Regions from separate parts of the Nocardia sp. NPDC050435 genome, predicted to be linked through region 2. Evidence: riboswitches for the same ligand, from Rfam matches in the RefSeq annotation. Region 2 holds a riboswitch; each other region holds the start of a gene.
What was found. Region 2 has a riboswitch for cobalamin ahead of AB0I43_RS04190 (ABC transporter substrate-binding protein). Riboswitches for the same ligand answer to the same signal wherever they lie in the genome.

Region 1 (5,652 bases), on a different contig from region 2:
GAACCGACCGGTTGCCATGTCTACTACCGCGGATCGACACAATGGTCCGGTGACCGCCCCCACTGTGCTCGTCGTCGAGGACGACCCGAACGTCCGCAGCACCCTCGATCAGCTGCTGCGCTTCGAGGGCTACCAGGTGCTCCAGGCCGCCGACGGCTCCGCCGCGCTGGCGATCCTGGAGTCCCGGCAGCCGGATCTGGCGGTGGTGGATGTGGTCATGCCCGAGCTGGACGGCCTCTCGCTGTGCCGCCTGCTGCGGCGGCGCGGGGATCGGTTGCCGATCCTGGTGCTCACCGCCCGGCACCAGGTCGGCGACCGGGTCGCCGGACTCGACGCCGGGGCCGACGACTACCTGGCCAAGCCCTTCGACGTCGAGGAACTGCTGGCCCGGCTGCGCGCGCTGCTGCGCCGCAGCGCACCGGATCCCGAGCAGCGTGTGCTCGAGGTGGCCGATCTGACCCTGGATCCGGCGACGCGTGAGGTGCGCCGCGGCGGCCGGCCGCTGGAGCTGACCCGCACCGAATTCGACCTGCTCGAACTGCTCATGCGCAACGAGCGGCTTGTGCTGCCGAAAAGCCGGATCTACGAAGAGATCTGGGGGTTCGACTTCGACACCGAGTCGCGGTCGCTGGATGTCTACATCGGGTACCTGCGCCGTAAGACCGAGGACGGCGGGGCGGCGCGGCTGGTGCACACCGTCCGCAACGTCGGCTACACCATCCGGGGCGCGTAATGCTGCGCACCAGAATCACTCTCGTCGCCGTCCTGGCGGTGGCCGTGGCGATCGTCGGCACCATCGTGATCGCCTATCGCAACGTCAGCCCACTGGTGGCCGCCCAGGTCGATCGTGGTCTGTCCGATCGCGCGGACACCGTCCTGGCGCTGCTCGCCGTGGACGCGCCGGTGCCGGTGCGCCCGGACATGACCGAGCAGCTGCTGTCGCCGGACGGCGCTGTGCGGGTGCTCACGCCGGGCCGGAACCCGTTGCCGGTCAACGCCTCCGATCGGGCCATCGCCGCGGCGGGCGCGGGTGCGGGGGAGACCGAGATCGAGGTGGACGGCGTCGGCTACGGGGTGCTCACCAAGGGGCGGCCGGGCGGCGGGGCGGTCATGGTGAGCCAGAACTACGCCGACGTCGAGCGGATCGATCGCGAATTCCTGTGGCGCACAGCCTGGATCACGCTGCTGGCGCTGGCCGCCGCCGCGCTGCTGTGCTGGCTGGCCATCGGCCGCATCCTGCGCCCGATCCACCGCCTGGCCGCCGCCACCGAGCGCATCGCCGGCACCCAGGACCTGGCCGTCACGCTGCCCGCCGGACAGTCCGGCGAGGTCGGCGAACTCACTCGCAGCTTCAACACGATGCTTGCGGCACTGCGCTTTTCGCGCGCCCAGCAGCAGCGCCTGGCCGAGGACGCGGGGCACGAACTGCGCACCCCGCTGACGTCGGTGCGCGGCAGTGCCGAATTGCTGCAACGGGCGAAGGGGCGGCTCGCCCCCGAGGATGAAGCCAAAGTGCTGGCCACCCTGGTGCAGGAGGCCAAGGCGCTCGACGCGCTGGTCGGCGAACTGGTCGACCTGGCCACCGATCAGTACGCCGACGAGGAGCCGGTGAGCGTGGATCTGGGCGAACTCGCCGAGGACAGCGCCCAGCGCTTCCGCCGCCGCACCGGGCGCACGATCACCGTCGTCCGCCGGGACCCGGTCCGGCTGCCTGGCCGACCGCGCGCCTTGTCCCGCTGCGTGGACAACCTGCTCGACAACGCCCTCAAGTTCAGCTCCTCCGAGACGCCGGTGGAAATTACCGTGGTCGCCCACCAACTCACCGTCCGCGACCACGGGCCGGGCATCGCGCTCGCCGACCGCGCCGCCGTCTTCGACCGCTTCTATCGCGCCGACAACACCCGCGCCACACCCGGCTCCGGTCTCGGTCTGGCCATCGTGCACGACATCATCGCCGCGCACGGCGGCACCGTTCGCGCGGACGCGCATCCTGCGAGCGGCGCGGTGGTCGGATTCACCCTGCACACCGGAATGCGGTAGCGGCGCGGCACGATCGGCGGCCCGTGGTGCCCTGCGCCTTCGGTGCGAGCTGAGCTCTTCGGTGTCGGTCACGGGTTGTCGCCGGTACAGCCCGTGGTGTGGCCTGCGTACCGGTACCAGCCGAAAGGGCTGGTCGGTGCAGGCAAGCCGGCGCAACGGCGAGCGGGCGCGCCGGGGTGAACCGGGCTGCCGGTAGGGTTCGTGACCGGCGTAGGGAACACCGGTGCGAATCCGGGGCTGTCCCGCAACTGTCACCGAGGAGCGATCCGCCGATACATGGTCACGACCTACCCAGGTTGGAAGGCCGGCGGAGAGCGCTGATCCGGGAGCCAGGATACCTGCGCCGGCAGGCAGGGATCACCCACGAGGATGGCAATGGACAACTACAGATCGGCACGGCTCGAGGTCGGGCGGCGCAAGCTGCTGCTCGGCGGCGCGGGCGCCTTCGGCGTCGCCGCACTGGGCGGGACGGCGATGCTCGCGGGCTGCGGCACCGAGAACGGCCCGCTGGGCGCGGAAGGGCCGCCGCAACCCGGTGGGCGACTGCGCACGGCGATCGCCGGGCGCTCGGCGAGTGCGGACGTGCTCGACCCGCACCAGGCCGGCAGTTCCGCCGGCGGCGCGGTGTCGAAGAACGTCTGGGACAAGCTGGTCGCCTACAACAACGACCTGACGCTGCGCTACCGGCTCGCGGAGTCGTTGCGGCCCAACGCCGACGGCAGCGAATGGCGGATTCGGCTGCGCCCGGGCGTGCGCTTCAGCGACGGCAGCCCGCTGACCGCGCGCGACGTGCTCTGGAGTTTCGAGCGCATGCTCGATCCGGCCAAGAACTCCTCCGGCGACCTGGCCGTCGTCGACCTGGCGAACACCCGCGCCGAGGGCGACCTGGACGTGCTGGTGCGCATGAAATCCCCACTGGCGGACTTCGGTTCGGTGCTGGCGGGCTGGTACTGCTACATCGTCAAGGACGGCACCGGCGTCATCGACGGCTCCCGGATTCCGGTGGGCACCGGGCCGTTCGCGCTGGAGCGGTGGTCGCCCGGCGACCGGACGCTGTTGCGGCGCAACGAGCAGCACTGGGACGGTCGGCCGCTGCTGGACGAGGTCGAGATCATCCAGATCGCCGAGACCGAGGCGCGCGTGAACGCCTTCCTGTCCGGGGAAGCCGATGTGGTGCACGAGATCTCGTACCTGCAGGCGCGCACGCTGTCCGACACCGCGGACACCACCGTGGTGGTGCCGCCCGCCGGACTGATGGGCGCGTTCCAGATGCGGGTGGACACCGCGCCTTTCGACGATCCGCGCGTGCGCCAGGCCATGCGGCTGGCCGTGGATCGGCAGGCCATGGTCGACTCGGTCTACTACGGCTACGCCGAGGTCGGCAACGACGTCTACGGGAAGGGCGCGCCCTTCTACCACGACGCGCTGCCGCAGCGCGCCTACGACCCGCGGCGCGCCCGGGAGCTGTTGCGCGAGGCCGGAAAAGAGAACCTGACGGTCACGCTGCCGACCGCCGACGGGATGCCGGGCATGCTCGAATCGGCGACCCTGTTCGCCGAGCAGGCCAAAGCCGCGGGCATCACCATCAAGCTGGAATCGGTGCCCGCCGACACCTATTTCTCGCAGGTCAGCGGCAAGGCGTCGCTGAGCCACATCGGCTGGTGGAACTACAGTCTCGACTACTTCTACGGCCAGACCATGACCAGCTCCTCGCCCAGCAACGGCACCGGCTGGCGGCGGCCCGGCTGGGACGCCACCTTCGCCCAGGCCCGCGCCGCCATGGATCCGGAGCGCCGTCGCGCCCTCTATGCCGAACTGCAACAAGAACTCTGGAACGAGGGCGGCTACATCCTGCACAGCTTCGCCAAGCGGCCCGACGCCGCCAAGAAGTACGTGGGCGGTGTGCGCAACGGGGTGCCGGGCACCGACGACTGGGCCAACTACGCCACCACCTGGCTGGCCGCGCGGTAGCGACCGTGCTCGGCTATGTCGCATGGCGCGTCGGCGGTGGCCTCGGGGTGCTCGCCGCCGTCGCGCTCGTGGTTTTCGTGCTGTTCGAGGCACTGGATTCGGACGCGGCCACGGTCATGCTGTCGCGCACCGGCGGCGGGGACCCGGATCCGGCCCGGCTGGCCGCGCTGCGCGTCCAGCTCGGACTGGACCGGCCGGCCCCGATTCGCTTCGCGGAGTGGGCGTCCCGGTTCGTGCGCGGTGACTTCGGGCAGTCGCTGATCTCCGGGCGGCCGGTGGCCGAGGTGCTGCTGGGCCGCACCGCCAACAGCGTCACCCTGGCCTGGCTCACCGCGAGCCTGCTGCTGCCCGCGGCGCTCGCCCTCGGCCTGGCCGCCGGGGCCCGCCCCGGTTCCCGGACCGATCGGGTGATCAGCACGCTGGCGCTGGCGGCGGAATCGGTGCCCTCCTTCGTCTTCGGTGTGCTGCTGGTGGCGACGGTGTCGCTGTCGCTGCGGCTGCTGCCCGCGGTGTCGCTGCTGCCGACCGGTGCGAGCCCGTGGAGCCGCCCGGAGATCCTGGTGCTGCCGGTGACCTGCCTGCTGATCGGGCTGGCGCCGCACCCGGTGCGCATGGTGCGGGCGCAGACCGCGGAGGTGATGGCCGGGAACTACATTCGCACCGCCCGGCTCAACGGCGTCACCGGGGCGCGGCTCATGCTGCGCCACGTCGCGCCGAACGCGGTCTCGGCGTCGATCCATCCGCTGGCGGGGTCGGTGGTCGGGCTGGTGGGCGGCGTGGCCGTGGTGGAGACGCTGTTCGGGTACCCGGGGCTGTCGCAGGAGGTGCTGCGCGCCATCGAGGCTCGTGATTTTCCGCTGGTGCAGGCGGCCGCGGTGCTGATGGCGGCCGTGGGGATCGGGGTGTACCTGGCCGCCGATCTGCTCACGCTGCTGGTGAGTCCGCGGGCGCGCCGGGAGATGCTGTCGTGAGGCGGCGGCGCGTGCGCTCGTTCTGGTTGCTGTGCGTGCTGGCGGTACTGGCGCTGGTGCTGCTCGGACCGCTGCTCGCGCCGCACGCGGCGACCGCTCCGGTCGGGCCGCCCTTTCAGCCGCCCTCGGTGCGCTTTCCGCTCGGCACCGATGTGGTCGGGCGCGATGTGATGTCGCGGTTGCTGCACGGCGGGCTGCCGCTGCTCTCGCTGGCGGGGCTGGCCCTGCTGGTGGCCTACGCGCTGGGGCTGGGCCTGGGACTGCTCGCGGGACTGCGCCGGGCGCTGGACGGGTGGATCGCCCGGCCGGTGGACGCGATCGTCGTGATCCCGTGGTTCCTGCTGCTCGCGGTGATCGCCACCGTGCTGGGCGCGGGACCCGTCGCGATCGTGGTGACCGTCGCGCTGGCCTCGGTGCCCTGGATCATCCGGATCGTGCGCGCCTGCGTGCTCGAACTCGCCGGCACCGGATACGTCGAATCCGCCCGGGCCCGAGGCGAACCGCTGTGGCGGCTCGCGCTGCTGGAGGTGCTGCCGAACCTGCGGTCGGTGGTGCTCGCCGATGCCGGGGTGCGGATCTCGGCGAGCATCTCGATGGTGGCGGTGAGCGGGTTCCTCGGACTCGGGCTGCGGCCGCCGTCGCCGGACTGGGCGCTGATGATCACCGAGAA
Region 2 (5,652 bases):
GTGCGGCGCCCCGGCGATCCGTCAGCGCAGCGCCCGCGCCGCCGCGACGAGATTGCGCAACGAGGCGACCACCTCGTCGGTGCGCCGCGTCTTCAAGCCGCAGTCCGGATTGGCCCAGAGCCGCTCGGCCGGAACCGCTTTCAACGCCTGTGCGAGCGAGGTCTCGATCTCCTCGGCGCCGGGCACGCGCGGGGAGTGGATGTCGTAGACACCCGGGCCCACGCCCAGATCGAAGCCCGCGGCGTTGAGGTCGTCGAGCACCTCCATGTGCGAGCGCGCCGCCTCGATCGAGGTGACATCGGCGTCCAATCCCGCGATGGCGCCGATGATCTCGCCGAACTCCGAGTAGCACAGGTGGGTGTGGATCTGGGTGACATCGGCCACGCCCGCGGTCGAGAGCCGGAACGCGTCCACCGCCCACGCCAGGTACTCGGCCTGATCCGCGCGCCGCAGCGGCAGCAGCTCACGCAGCGCGGGCTCGTCCACCTGGATGACGCCGATGCCGGCCGCCTCCAGATCCACCGTCTCGTCCCGGATGGCCAGCGCGATCTGACGCGCGGTGTCGGCCAGCGGCTGATCGTCGCGGATGTAGGACCAGGCCAGGATGGTCACCGGACCGGTGAGCATGCCCTTGACCGGCTTGGCCGTCAGCGACTGCGCGTAGGTGCTCCAGCCGACGGTCATCGCCGCCGGGCGGGTGACATCGCCGAACAGGATCGGCGGCCGCACGCACCGGGTGCCGTAGGACTGTACCCAGCCGTTGACGGTGGCGGCGAAACCGTCCAGCTGCTCGGCGAAGTACTGCACCATGTCGTTGCGCTCGGGTTCACCGTGCACCAGCACGTCCAGGCCGATCTCCTCCTGGAGCGTGATGACCTCGGCGATCTCGGCGCGCATCCGGTTGTCGTACTCGGCCTGATCGATCTCACCCTTGCGCAGTTCCGCGCGCGCCACCCGGATCCGGGAGGTCTGCGGGAACGAGCCGATGGTGGTGGTCGGCAGCAACGGCAGGTTCAGTCGTTCCTGTTGCAGCACGCGCCGTTCGTCGGCCGGAGTGCGGCGGCTGGCGTCGGCATCGAGCTCGGCCAGGCGCGCACGCACCGACTCGACCCGCAGACGGGGATCGGCCTTGCGATCGGCGACCGCGGTGCGCGCGATCTCGAGCGCCTCGGCGACCGCGTCCTCGCCGTCGTGCAGGGCGGTGGCCAGCACTCGGACCTCGGCGATCTTCTCCTTGCCGAAGGCCAGCCAGCTGCGCAGGCGCGGATCCAGCTCGGTTTCCGGCTCCAGGCCGTAGGGCGAGTGCAGCAGCGAGCACGAGCTCGACACCGCCACCGTGGCCCCGGCCTCGCGCAGCGCGCGCAGCCGCGGCAGCGCCTGGTCGGGATCCACGCGCCAGACGTTGTAGCCGGGCACGATGCCCGCCACGACCAGCGTGTCGCGCAGCGCGGCGGCGGCCGCGACATCGGCGGACCCGCCCGCCACCAGATCGATGGCGATGCCCTCCACGCCCGACTTCGCCAGCGCCGGAAGCACTTCACCCAGACGTCCGAAGTAGGAGGCGACCAGGATGGCGGGCCGGTTCTGGGCGTCGGCCAAGCGGCGATAGGCGGTGAAGACCGTCGCCTGCTCGGTCTCGGTGAGATCGGTCACCAGCGCGGGCTCGTCCAGCTGCACCCACTCGGCGCCCGCCTCGGCCAGCAGGCCCAGCAACTGCTCGTAGAGCGGCAGCAGATCCGGCAGCCGGTCCAGCAGATCACTGCCGTCCACCGACTTGGCCAGCTTCAGGAACGTGATCGGCCCCACGATCACCGGGCGGGCCGGAACGCCCAGCGCAAGCGCCTCTTTCAACTCGGCCAGCGGCTTCTCGGGATGCAGCGAGAACTCCGTCGCGGCCGAGAGCTCGGGCACCAGGTAGTGGTAGTTCGTGTCGAACCACTTGGTCATTTCCAGGGGCGCGACCTCGGCGGTGCCGCGCGCGGCGGCGAAATAGCGATCCAGCTCGTCGGCGATGCCGCCGACGCGCTCGGGCAGCGCGCCCAGCAGCACGGCCGTGTCGAGGACGTGGTCGTAATAGGAGAAGGTGCCCACCGGCACCGAGTCGAGTCCGGCGTCGCGGACGGCGGTGAGTTGCGCGGTGCGCAGGGTGCGGGCGACCTCGTGCAGGGCGGCGGCATCGGAGCGCCCGGCCCAGTAGGCCTCGATCGCACGCTTGAGTTCCCGGTTGGGCCCGATGCGCGGCAGTCCGAGCACCGTGGCGGTGAAGGTGTTGCGGGGGTTCGACATTGGTGAACTCCAGAGTTCGGCTACGGAAAGAGCCGCCACCCATTACGAGCGCACGCTGACGGAGCCCACTAAGCATCGTTCCCGTGCCCGGGTCCACTCGGCGTGCCACCCAATCCACGAGGCGACGACCGCCGGATACGGCGTATCCGGCACAACGGGCAGGTCTTCGGACTCGTGGGCATCGACCCTCGAACGGGTCGGCCTCGGGCTCGGGGCCCGGGGCTGGTCCTACCGACCGTCGCTTCCCAGGCATCGCGTACTCGCGCCCAGTGCGGGTGACGGCTGTCGTTCCCACTTACCGCTGCGGGACAGTCCCGGATTCTCACCGGGTTCCCTCTCACCCGCGCCTGTGCGAACACAAGCCCGGGCTTCGACGCCTCGGGTGGATCAGGGGCTCCTCGACTCCACCTCCGGCGAACCAGCTGCCAGATGAATATAGCTGGCCCCGGCTGCTAGGTTCACTCCCGCAGGGAACACCGGTGCGAATCCGGGGCTGTCCCGCAACTGTGACCGAGGAGCGAACCTTCATCCATGGCCACGACCTTCCTGGGTTGGAAGGCCGAAGGCGAGCGTCGATCCGGGAGCCAGGATACCTGCGCCACTTCAGGATCGAGCTTCACGAGGATGAGAATGCGAGTGCTCACTCGCCGCCGGCCCAGCGCCGCGCGGCTACCCGGCCACGCTCCGGAACGACGTCGTCGGTCCCGGGTCGCGGCCACCCTGGCAGGGCTGCTCGCAGTCGCCATGGTGTTCACCGGCTGTGCGTCCGACGACGGCGGCGCGGCGGCTTCGGCTCGCGCGCTGCGCGCCGCCGGCGACGGCACGCTGACGATCTACAACTCCTACAAGATCGCCGGACTGGACCCGATCGGCACCGGCACCAACTGGCTCTTCGACTGGGGAGTCGCGGAGAACCTGCTGCAGATCACCGAATCCGGCGAGGTCGCGCCGTGGCTGGCGGAATCGGTCACCCGCGACGGCGACACCCGCTGGGTGGTGCGCTTGCGCCCCGGCGTGACCTTCCAGAACGGCAAGCCGGTCGACGCCCCCGCCGTGGCCGCGGCCCTGACCAGGCAGATCGCGCGCTCGGCCGCGGCCCGGGTGTATCTGGACGCGGCCACGACGGTGGTCGCGGACGGCGACAAGGTCGTGCTGACCACACCCACCCCGAACGCGATGGTGCCCGCGGCGCTCGCCGCGCGGGACAACTCGCTGCAGATCTACGACGTCGCGGCCATGGAGGCCGCCGGCGGTGATTCGGCGAAGATCGTCGGCGCGGGCGCGTACTCGGGCCCGTACGCGATCACCGCGTGGACCCCGGAGAACCTGGTGCTCGCCCCCTACAGCAAGCACTGGGAGGGCACTCCGCCACTGAAGGGGATCACGGTCCGGGTGGTGCCCGACGAGCAGGCCCGCCTGGCCGGTGTGCGCAGCGGCGAGGCCGACATGGCGTTCTATCCCTCCACCTCGGCCAAGCTGGAGTTGCAGGGTGACAAGGACATGCACGTGCTGTCCTCGGAGCAGGCGTTGCAGTCGCTGCTGGTGGAGATGAACCTGAAGGCGGGCATCTTCACCGACACCGCGGTGCGCAAGGCGTTCACGGCCGCGATCGACTATCGGGCCATCGCCGCCGATGTCGGCAACGGCCAGTTCGCGGCCGCCACCGGTCTGTATCCGCCGTCGATGTCGTTCGCGGCCGACAACCAGGTGCACGATCTCGACGCCGCCAAGCGCGCGCTCGACGCGGCGGGCTGGGTGCCGGGCAGCGACGGCATCCGCGCCAAGGACGGCCGGAAACTGGTGGTGCGCTTCGTGACCCAGGCCCAGGGCCCGGAGACCAACGATGTCGCGATCGCGGTGCAGGACCAGGTGGCACGCGCCGGATTCGAGCTGCGCATCGACAACGCCGAGGATTCCGCGGCGGTGAAGAAGGACCCCGGCGCGTGGGACTCGTCGGTGGCGCTGAGCGGTTCGCTCTCCGGCACCGCCGACCCCATCCAGCCGTATCTGGTGCGCTGGACCACCGGCGGCTCCGCGAACGCCCAAGGCGTGGCGAACCCGGAAATCGACGCCATCGGCGCGCAACTGCGCGGCGAGTTCGACACCGCGCGCCGGGACGCGCTGCTGCGCCGGGCGCAGGAGATCCTGGTCCGGGACCAGGCCTATGTGGTGGCGGGCACGTTCAAGTACTTCACCGTGGTCACCGGTCCGGAGTGGGCCGACTATCGGGTGTCGAACGTGCGCCGGCATCTCACCAGCCGCACCGGCGCGTAACGCGTTTCGATGCGAGTTCTCGTCCCGGCCCGGCGCCGGGCGGTCGAGGCGTTGCTCACCCTGCTCGGCGCGAGCGTCCTGATCTGGGCGCTGCTGCCGCTGGCCCCGGGCGATCCCGCGCGCATGATCCTCGTCGCGCAGGGCGTTCCGGAGCCCACGCCCGAGCAGATCGGCGCGCTCGAGCGGGAGCTGCACCTGGATCGGCCGGTGCTCACGCAGTACGCGCACTGGCTGTGGGGTGTGCTGCGCGGCGACTTCGGGCTGTCGTTCGGGTCGGGGCGACCGGTGTCCGGTGAGTTCGCCGAGCGGCTGCCGGCGACGCTGCTCCTGGCGGCGGCAGCCCTGCTGCTGGCGTTGCTGCTCTCGGTGACGCTCGGTGTGCTCGCGGCCCGGTATCCGCGGCGCTGGCCGGATCACGGCACCCGGTGGGTGGCGCTGGTGTTCGCGTCGGTGCCCGGATTCGTGGTGGCGCTGGTGCTGATCCAGGTGCTCGTCGTGGGGCTGGGCTGGGGCAAGGCGGCCCTCGACGGCACCTGGCGGCAGGTGTGGCTGCCCGCGGTGTGCCTGGCGGTCGGACTGTCCGACAGCTGGTCCCGGCTGCTGCGGGCCACTCTGCTCGAATTCCTGGAATCACCCACCGCGGCGGTGCTGCGCGCTCGCGGCGCCTCGCGGTGGCGGATCCTGTGGCGGCACGGGCTGCCCAACAGCGCGGTGCCGTCGCTGCACGCGTTCGCCGTCGGGCTGGCGGTGCTGCTCGGCGGGGCGACGGTGGTGGAGACGGTGTTCACCTGGCCGGGGCTGGGCTCCTATGTGGTGGAGGCGGTGAAGACCCGCGACCTGCCGGTGATCCAGGCGTTCACCGTGTTCGCGACCGCGAGCTATGTTCTCACCAGCCTGCTGGCGGATCTGCTGTCCGCGGTGATCGACCGCAGAATCGCGGTGGCCGCGTGAGCGCCCGGCTGCGTCTGCCCGGGTCGGTGCGCGCCGGAGCGGTACTGCTCGCGATCCTGCTGGTGCTGGCGATCGCGGGTCCGATGCTGGTGCCGTTCCCGCCGAACGAACCGCACTACGCCGACAAACTGCTGGCGCCCA
Region 3 (5,652 bases), on a different contig from region 2:
GCCAGGTCGCCCAGATCGACCTCGGAACGCTCCAGCAGCAGCGCCGCCTGCGCGAGGGCCTCGGCGACGCCGGCCAGCAGGGCGACGACGAGCGCACCGAAGGCCAGCGCCACCGCGCGCGGGGCCCGCGCGGGCGCGCGCAGCGGCGCGAGCGAAAGATTTTCGGGCCAGAGCGAAAAGGCAGTGCCGGTCATGTCACCGACACTGCCTTTCACCGTGTGAACGGGAATCACCCCGCCGTAGCAACCTCTTCCCGTACGGGAGAGCTAGAGCGCGTGGCGAATTCGGTCAGCGCGGCGAAAACCAGGCCCAAGCAGGCCCACAGGGTCGCGGACACCGCGAGCGAGGACACTCGGAACTGCCACAGCAGACTCGGCGGGAAGTCGGCCTTGACCTCGTCGACGCCGGGCAGCGCGATGTACCCGATGGCCACGATCAGCACGAACGCCGCGACGCCGCCGATCAGCCGGACGCTGTTCAGCTGCGTGCGCAGCAGTTTGTAGACGAAGGCGCCCGCGCCGACCGCGACCAGGCCGAGGACGACGGCCGCCACCCACAGCCAGGTGCGGTCGTTGATCGTCTCCGGGTCGCCCACCGCGGGTGGGTTCGCCGGATATTTGAAGAACGGCACCGCGACGATCGCGGCCCAGCCGCCGAGTGCCAGCGCGATCGCGAAGACAGGTCCGGCCAGTGCTGTGTGCCGCCGCGCGAAGTGGGCGACCGCGCCGAAGATCGCGCCGAGCGCGAGCCCGGCCAGACCGAGCGCGAGGAACTGCCCGGCCTTCTGACCGGTGCGGCTCACCAGGGGCTCTTCCTCGTCACCGTGCGAATGCCCGCCCGCGGCCGGGTTTTCCGCCGCCGCGGCGGCCTCCTCGATCGCGATGGCCGCCTCGATCTTCGGCTCACCGACGAAGTAGCCCACCGTGGCGGCCAGCAGGCCGGCGATCAGACCGGCCAGCAGGCCGCGCAGGAGCAGAGCTTTCAGGGAACCGGTCAGTGGCACGGAAGCCCCAGCAGGTGGCGTCCGTCGTGCATCAGCTCATGCATGAACATCCCGCTGCGCGAGATGGCCCCCTGGTCGAACCCGACCAGGTAGAGCGTGAGCAGTGCGAGCAGAACGACACCCACCGTGACGAGCACGGTTGCCAGCGAATCGGTGGCGCGGGCGGGGGTATGCGCGATGGCCATGAGTTCCTCCTACGGGATACGCGTCCCGGGTGGTCCGTGCGATGGGTGCCGGTGTCTGGCTTCCCGGCACCTGGGCACACCCGGTGCGTGGATCACAGTGGCGCGACCGCTCCGGCTTCACACCGGATTACCGCATCACCCTCGCGTCTGTCTCTCGAAGAGTGACAGGCGTGGGCAGGTGCCGTCAACACGCGTATCCGCTATCTGGGAATGCCCGGCGCGCCGCAGCGTGCCGGGCATTTCGCCGAGGCACTCAGGACTTGGGGGAGACGTCCATGACGACTTCGAACTCCAGCAGCGCGGCCCCGGTCGACACCGGCTTCTGGTCACCGCTGCCCGCGTGCGCGGCCCGCGCCGGCCCGTCGCGCCAAGCGGCGAAGGAGTCTTCGGAATCCCACTGGGTCACCACGAAGTACCGGTTGTCGCCGGCGACCGGGCGCAGCAACTGGAATCCGAGGAACCCCGGCGACCCTTCCACCGCGTGCGCGCGGTGGGCGAACCGCTTCTCCAACTCGGGGCCCGCGCCCTCCGGAACCTCGATCGCGTTGATCTTCACAACAGCCATGAGGCGAGTCTATTTGCGGCGTGCGCCCAGCGCCCGGAGACGGTGGCGCAGCGGGACCACGGAGGGCGTAGCGAGCGCCGCGGATTCGGATAATGCAGAATCTGGGCGGTGTTGTACGACGAAGGCGGAGCCGGGACGCCGATCCTGCTGCTACATGGCTTGATGGGCAGTGCGCGCACCTGGGGCGATCACCTGGATTGGCTGCGCGGATACGGGCACGTCTACACCTTCGACGCGGCCGGGCACGGCCGGCCCGCGCCGGAGGAGTTGACCACGGAGGCCTTCGTCACCGACCTCACCGCCGCCACCGTGAGCATCGCCGAACCGATGGTGGTGATCGGGCACTCGATGGGCGGGCTGCACGGCTGGGTCTTCGCCGCCCAGCATCCCGAGCGGGTCCGCGCGCTCGTCGTGGAGGACATCGCGCCGGATTTCCAGGGCCGCACCGCCGCGGACTGGGCCGCCATGATCGAAGCGTGGCCGCAGCCGTTCCCGGACGCCGACGCGGTGCTGGATTTCTTCGGACCGGTCGCCGGTCGCTATTTCCTGAACTCCTTCGAGCACGGCCCCGACGGTTACCGATTACACGGCTCGGTCGCCACCTTCCGCGATATCTCCGAGGAGTGGGGCGGCCGGGACTTCTGGACCGAATGGCGCGCGGTGCGCGCGCCCGTCCTGCTCGTCGAGGGCGAGCACACCATCACCCCGCCGGGCCAGATGCGCGAAATGGCCGCGCGCAACCCGAATGCCGAATACCGGCTGATCCCCGACGCCGGGCACCTGGTGCACGACGATCAGCCCGAGGCGTACCGCGTGGCAGTCGAGGCATTCCTGCAGCGCGTGCTCTAACCCTCGCCCGCCAGCGCGAACAGCCCGTCCGCGGTCTGCTCGATCAGTCCGTCGACCAGCAGCGAGTCCAATGCGCGGTCGCGCTGACCGGGATCGCGGGTCCAGGCCAGGTCCAGGCGCACCCGCTCGACCGGGCCGGTGGCGGCGCGCAGCACGTCCAGCAGCCGGCCGCGCGCCTGGCGGTCGGTGCCCTCGTATTTCTGCACCCGGCGCACGAAATCCGAGGCGGGCCGCCCGGCTTCGACCCAGGCGCAGCGCGGCAGCGGGCAATTCGCGCACTGCGGATTGCGTGCCGTGCACACGGTCGCGCCGAGTTCCATCAGCGCGGCGGAGAATTTCGCGGCCCGGTCCACGGCCAGGGGCAGCAACGCCTCGGTTTCCGGCAGATCCCGGGACGACGGATTGCCGGCCTCGGCCCGCCCGTGCACCGCCCGCGCCACCACGCGACGAACATTGGTGTCCACCACCGGAACCCGCTGCCCGTAGGCGAAGCAGGCGACCGCGCGCGCGGTGTAGGCGCCGATGCCGGGCAGCCCGAGCAGCACGTCGACCTCGGCCGGCACTTCGTCGCCGTGCTCGTCGGCCAGCACCCGCGCGCACTCGTGCAGGCGCAGCGCCCGGCGCGGATAGCCGAGCTTGCCCCACGCGCGCAGCACCTCGGCCTGCGAGGACGCCGCCATGGCCGAGGGCACCGGCCAGCGCGCCACCCATTCCAGCCAGATCGGCTGCACCCGCACCACGGGGGTCTGCTGCAGCATGATCTCGCTCATCAGGATCTGCCAGGCCGTGACGCCGGGCCGCCGCCACGGCAGGTCACGTGCGGTCTCGGTGTACCAATCCAGCAACACCTCAGCGTCGATCACTTCACCATCCCTGCCGCGCCGCGGCGAGTCGATATTTGCCGCGCTGTAACGCAGCGGACTGGTTGGTAACCCATTGCCTTGTGCACAATGGACGCTATGCCTGATTCCAATCCGATCAGCGCCTGGAAGTCTCTGCGCGAAGGTAACGAGCGTTTCGTCGGCGGAACGCTGTTGCATCCTAGCCAAGGGGCTGCCGACCGGGCCAAACTCGTCGAAGGACAGCACCCCTCCGCCATCCTGTTCGGCTGCGGCGATTCCCGCGTCGCCGCCGAACTGATCTTCGACCAGGGGCTCGGCGACATGTTCGTCGTGCGCACCGCGGGTCACGTGGTGGACAGCTCGGTGCTCGGCTCGATCGAATACGGCGTCGCGGTACTGAACGTGCCGCTGATCGTGGTGCTCGGCCACGACAGCTGCGGCGCGGTGAAGGCCACCATCGACGCCCTCGACGGCGGCGCGGTGCCGGGTGGATTCATTCGCAGCATCGTCGAGAAGGTCTCGCCGTCCATCCTGCTCGGCCGCCGCGAAGGGCTGGCCACGGTCGACGAACTCGAGGCCAGGCACGTGGTCGAGACCAGCCGGCTGCTCGCCGAACGCTCCGCGATCATCGCCGACCGGGTCGAGAAGGGCGAGCTCGCCATCGCCTGCGTCACCTACAAGCTGGCCGAGGGCAAGGCCAAACTGCATCGCGTGGTCGGCAACATCGGCGAATCCGCCTGAGCAGGCCGAAGCGCCGGATCTTCGCTGACGCGGCAACCGGTCTCGCCTCGACACGCCGAGGTCGGAGAGACCGGTTGCCCAGCGCTGCCCTTACCTTTGAGTAGTGCTGGAACCGAATGGACCGCTGCCTCCGGAGATCTACTGGCGTCGTCGCGTATTCGCCATCGGCGTACTGGTCCTCGCGGTAGCGCTGGTCATCTGGCTCGCGGTGATGATCGCCCGCGGCGGCAATTCGCCCGGTGACGCCGCGGCGGCCGCGGTCAGCACCGCTCAGTCCGCCAAGAAGTCGGGCGAGACCAAGCCGCCGCTCACCACCGACGCCGCGGCCGCCGGCACGCCTTCCTCGGCGGCGCCGAGCAGCGCGACGCCCGTCGCGCAGGGCCAGTGCTCGGATCAGTCGCTGGCGGTCAAGGTGACCGTGGAGCAGCCGACCTACAAGTCCGGCGAACAGCCGGTGTTCGGCATCGTCATCACCAACATCTCGGCGACCGCGTGCTCGCGCGACGTCGGTTCGGGCCTGCAGCAGATCTCGGTGTACTCGCTGGACGGCCAGAAGCGGCTGTGGTCGAGCACCGACTGCTACCCGACCGGGCAGCCCGACGTGCGCACGCTGAACCGCGGCGAGCAGGCCGCCTTCCAGGTGACCTGGTCCGGATCCACCTCGCAGCCCAACTGCGCGGGCGCCCGGGTGCCGGTGCAGTCCGGCGCGTATTCGGTGGTGGCGCAGCTGGGTTCGGTGCGCAGCGCGGCCGAGCCGTTCAACATCGCCTAGAACGCGGGCACCGTCTCGGGCCGCGGCTCCTTCTTGACGGCCTTGCGCCTGCCGCGCGGTATCCCGGTGACCCGGATGGCGGCGCTGAGATCGGCCACCTCGTGCAGCCGCATCTTCGAGCCCTTCGGCCGCTCGGTGCCCGGCGGCACCACCGCGTCGGTGAAGCCCAGCCGCTCGGCCTCGGCCAGCCGGCGGCCGATGCCCGTCACCTTGCGCACCTCGCCGGCCAGGCCGACCTCGCCGAGGATCACCCAGCCCGCGGGCAGGGCCTCCTCGGCCACCGCGCTCGCCAGCGCCAGCGCGATCGCCAGATCGGCGGTGGGCTCCACCAGCCGCATGCCGCCCACCGTCGCCGCGTACACGTCGTGCTTGCCGACGAAGACCTTGGCGCGGCTCTGCAGCACCGCCAGCACCATGGCGACGCGGTTGTAGTCCAGGCCGCTCACCGCGCGGCGCGGCTGCGGGATCTCGGTCTCCACGGTGAGCCCCTGGACCTCGGCGACCAGCGGCCGCTTGCCGTCCATGGCGACCGTGACGGCGGTGCCGGACACCGACTCCGTCCGGTGGTGCAGGAACAGCCCGGACGGGTCATCGATGCACGCGATGCCGTCCTCGTGCAGTTCGAAGCAGCCCACCTCGTCGGCGCTGCCGAAGCGGTTCTTGATGCCGCGCAGCATGCGCAGGGTGGAGTTGCG

Region 1: it holds a riboswitch for cobalamin, as region 2 does, so the genes downstream of both, AB0I43_RS38035 (ABC transporter substrate-binding protein) here and AB0I43_RS04190 (ABC transporter substrate-binding protein) in region 2, are expected to answer to the same signal.
Region 3: it holds a riboswitch for cobalamin, as region 2 does, so the genes downstream of both, AB0I43_RS27705 (CbtB-domain containing protein) here and AB0I43_RS04190 (ABC transporter substrate-binding protein) in region 2, are expected to answer to the same signal.

What each region holds. Positions count from the first base shown of each region.
Region 1 covers NZ_JBFAJW010000017.1:91,249-96,900, reverse strand. Annotated here, with positions in the region: gene AB0I43_RS38050 (alpha/beta fold hydrolase) at 1-2, shown strand, start outside; gene AB0I43_RS38045 (response regulator transcription factor) at 50-733, shown strand; gene AB0I43_RS38040 (HAMP domain-containing sensor histidine kinase) at 733-2,040, shown strand; cobalamin riboswitch at 2,214-2,403, shown strand; gene AB0I43_RS38035 (ABC transporter substrate-binding protein) at 2,416-4,011, shown strand; gene AB0I43_RS38030 (ABC transporter permease) at 4,017-4,982, shown strand; gene AB0I43_RS38025 (ATP-binding cassette domain-containing protein) at 4,979-5,652, shown strand, end outside.
Region 2 covers NZ_JBFAJW010000001.1:864,229-869,880, reverse strand. Annotated here, with positions in the region: gene metE (5-methyltetrahydropteroyltriglutamate--homocysteine S-methyltransferase) at 22-2,286, opposite strand; cobalamin riboswitch at 2,426-2,646, opposite strand; cobalamin riboswitch at 2,712-2,902, shown strand; gene AB0I43_RS04190 (ABC transporter substrate-binding protein) at 2,917-4,560, shown strand; gene AB0I43_RS04185 (ABC transporter permease) at 4,570-5,511, shown strand; gene AB0I43_RS04180 (ABC transporter permease) at 5,508-5,652, shown strand, end outside.
Region 3 covers NZ_JBFAJW010000009.1:375,391-381,042, reverse strand. Annotated here, with positions in the region: gene AB0I43_RS27715 (hypothetical protein) at 1-194, opposite strand, end outside; gene AB0I43_RS27710 (CbtA family protein) at 230-1,003, opposite strand; gene AB0I43_RS27705 (CbtB-domain containing protein) at 994-1,188, opposite strand; cobalamin riboswitch at 1,217-1,373, opposite strand; gene AB0I43_RS27700 (antibiotic biosynthesis monooxygenase) at 1,442-1,753, opposite strand; gene AB0I43_RS27695 (alpha/beta hydrolase) at 1,862-2,602, shown strand; gene AB0I43_RS27690 (A/G-specific adenine glycosylase) at 2,599-3,465, opposite strand; gene AB0I43_RS27685 (carbonic anhydrase) at 3,562-4,185, shown strand; gene AB0I43_RS27680 (hypothetical protein) at 4,289-4,957, shown strand; gene radA (DNA repair protein RadA) at 4,954-5,652, opposite strand, start outside.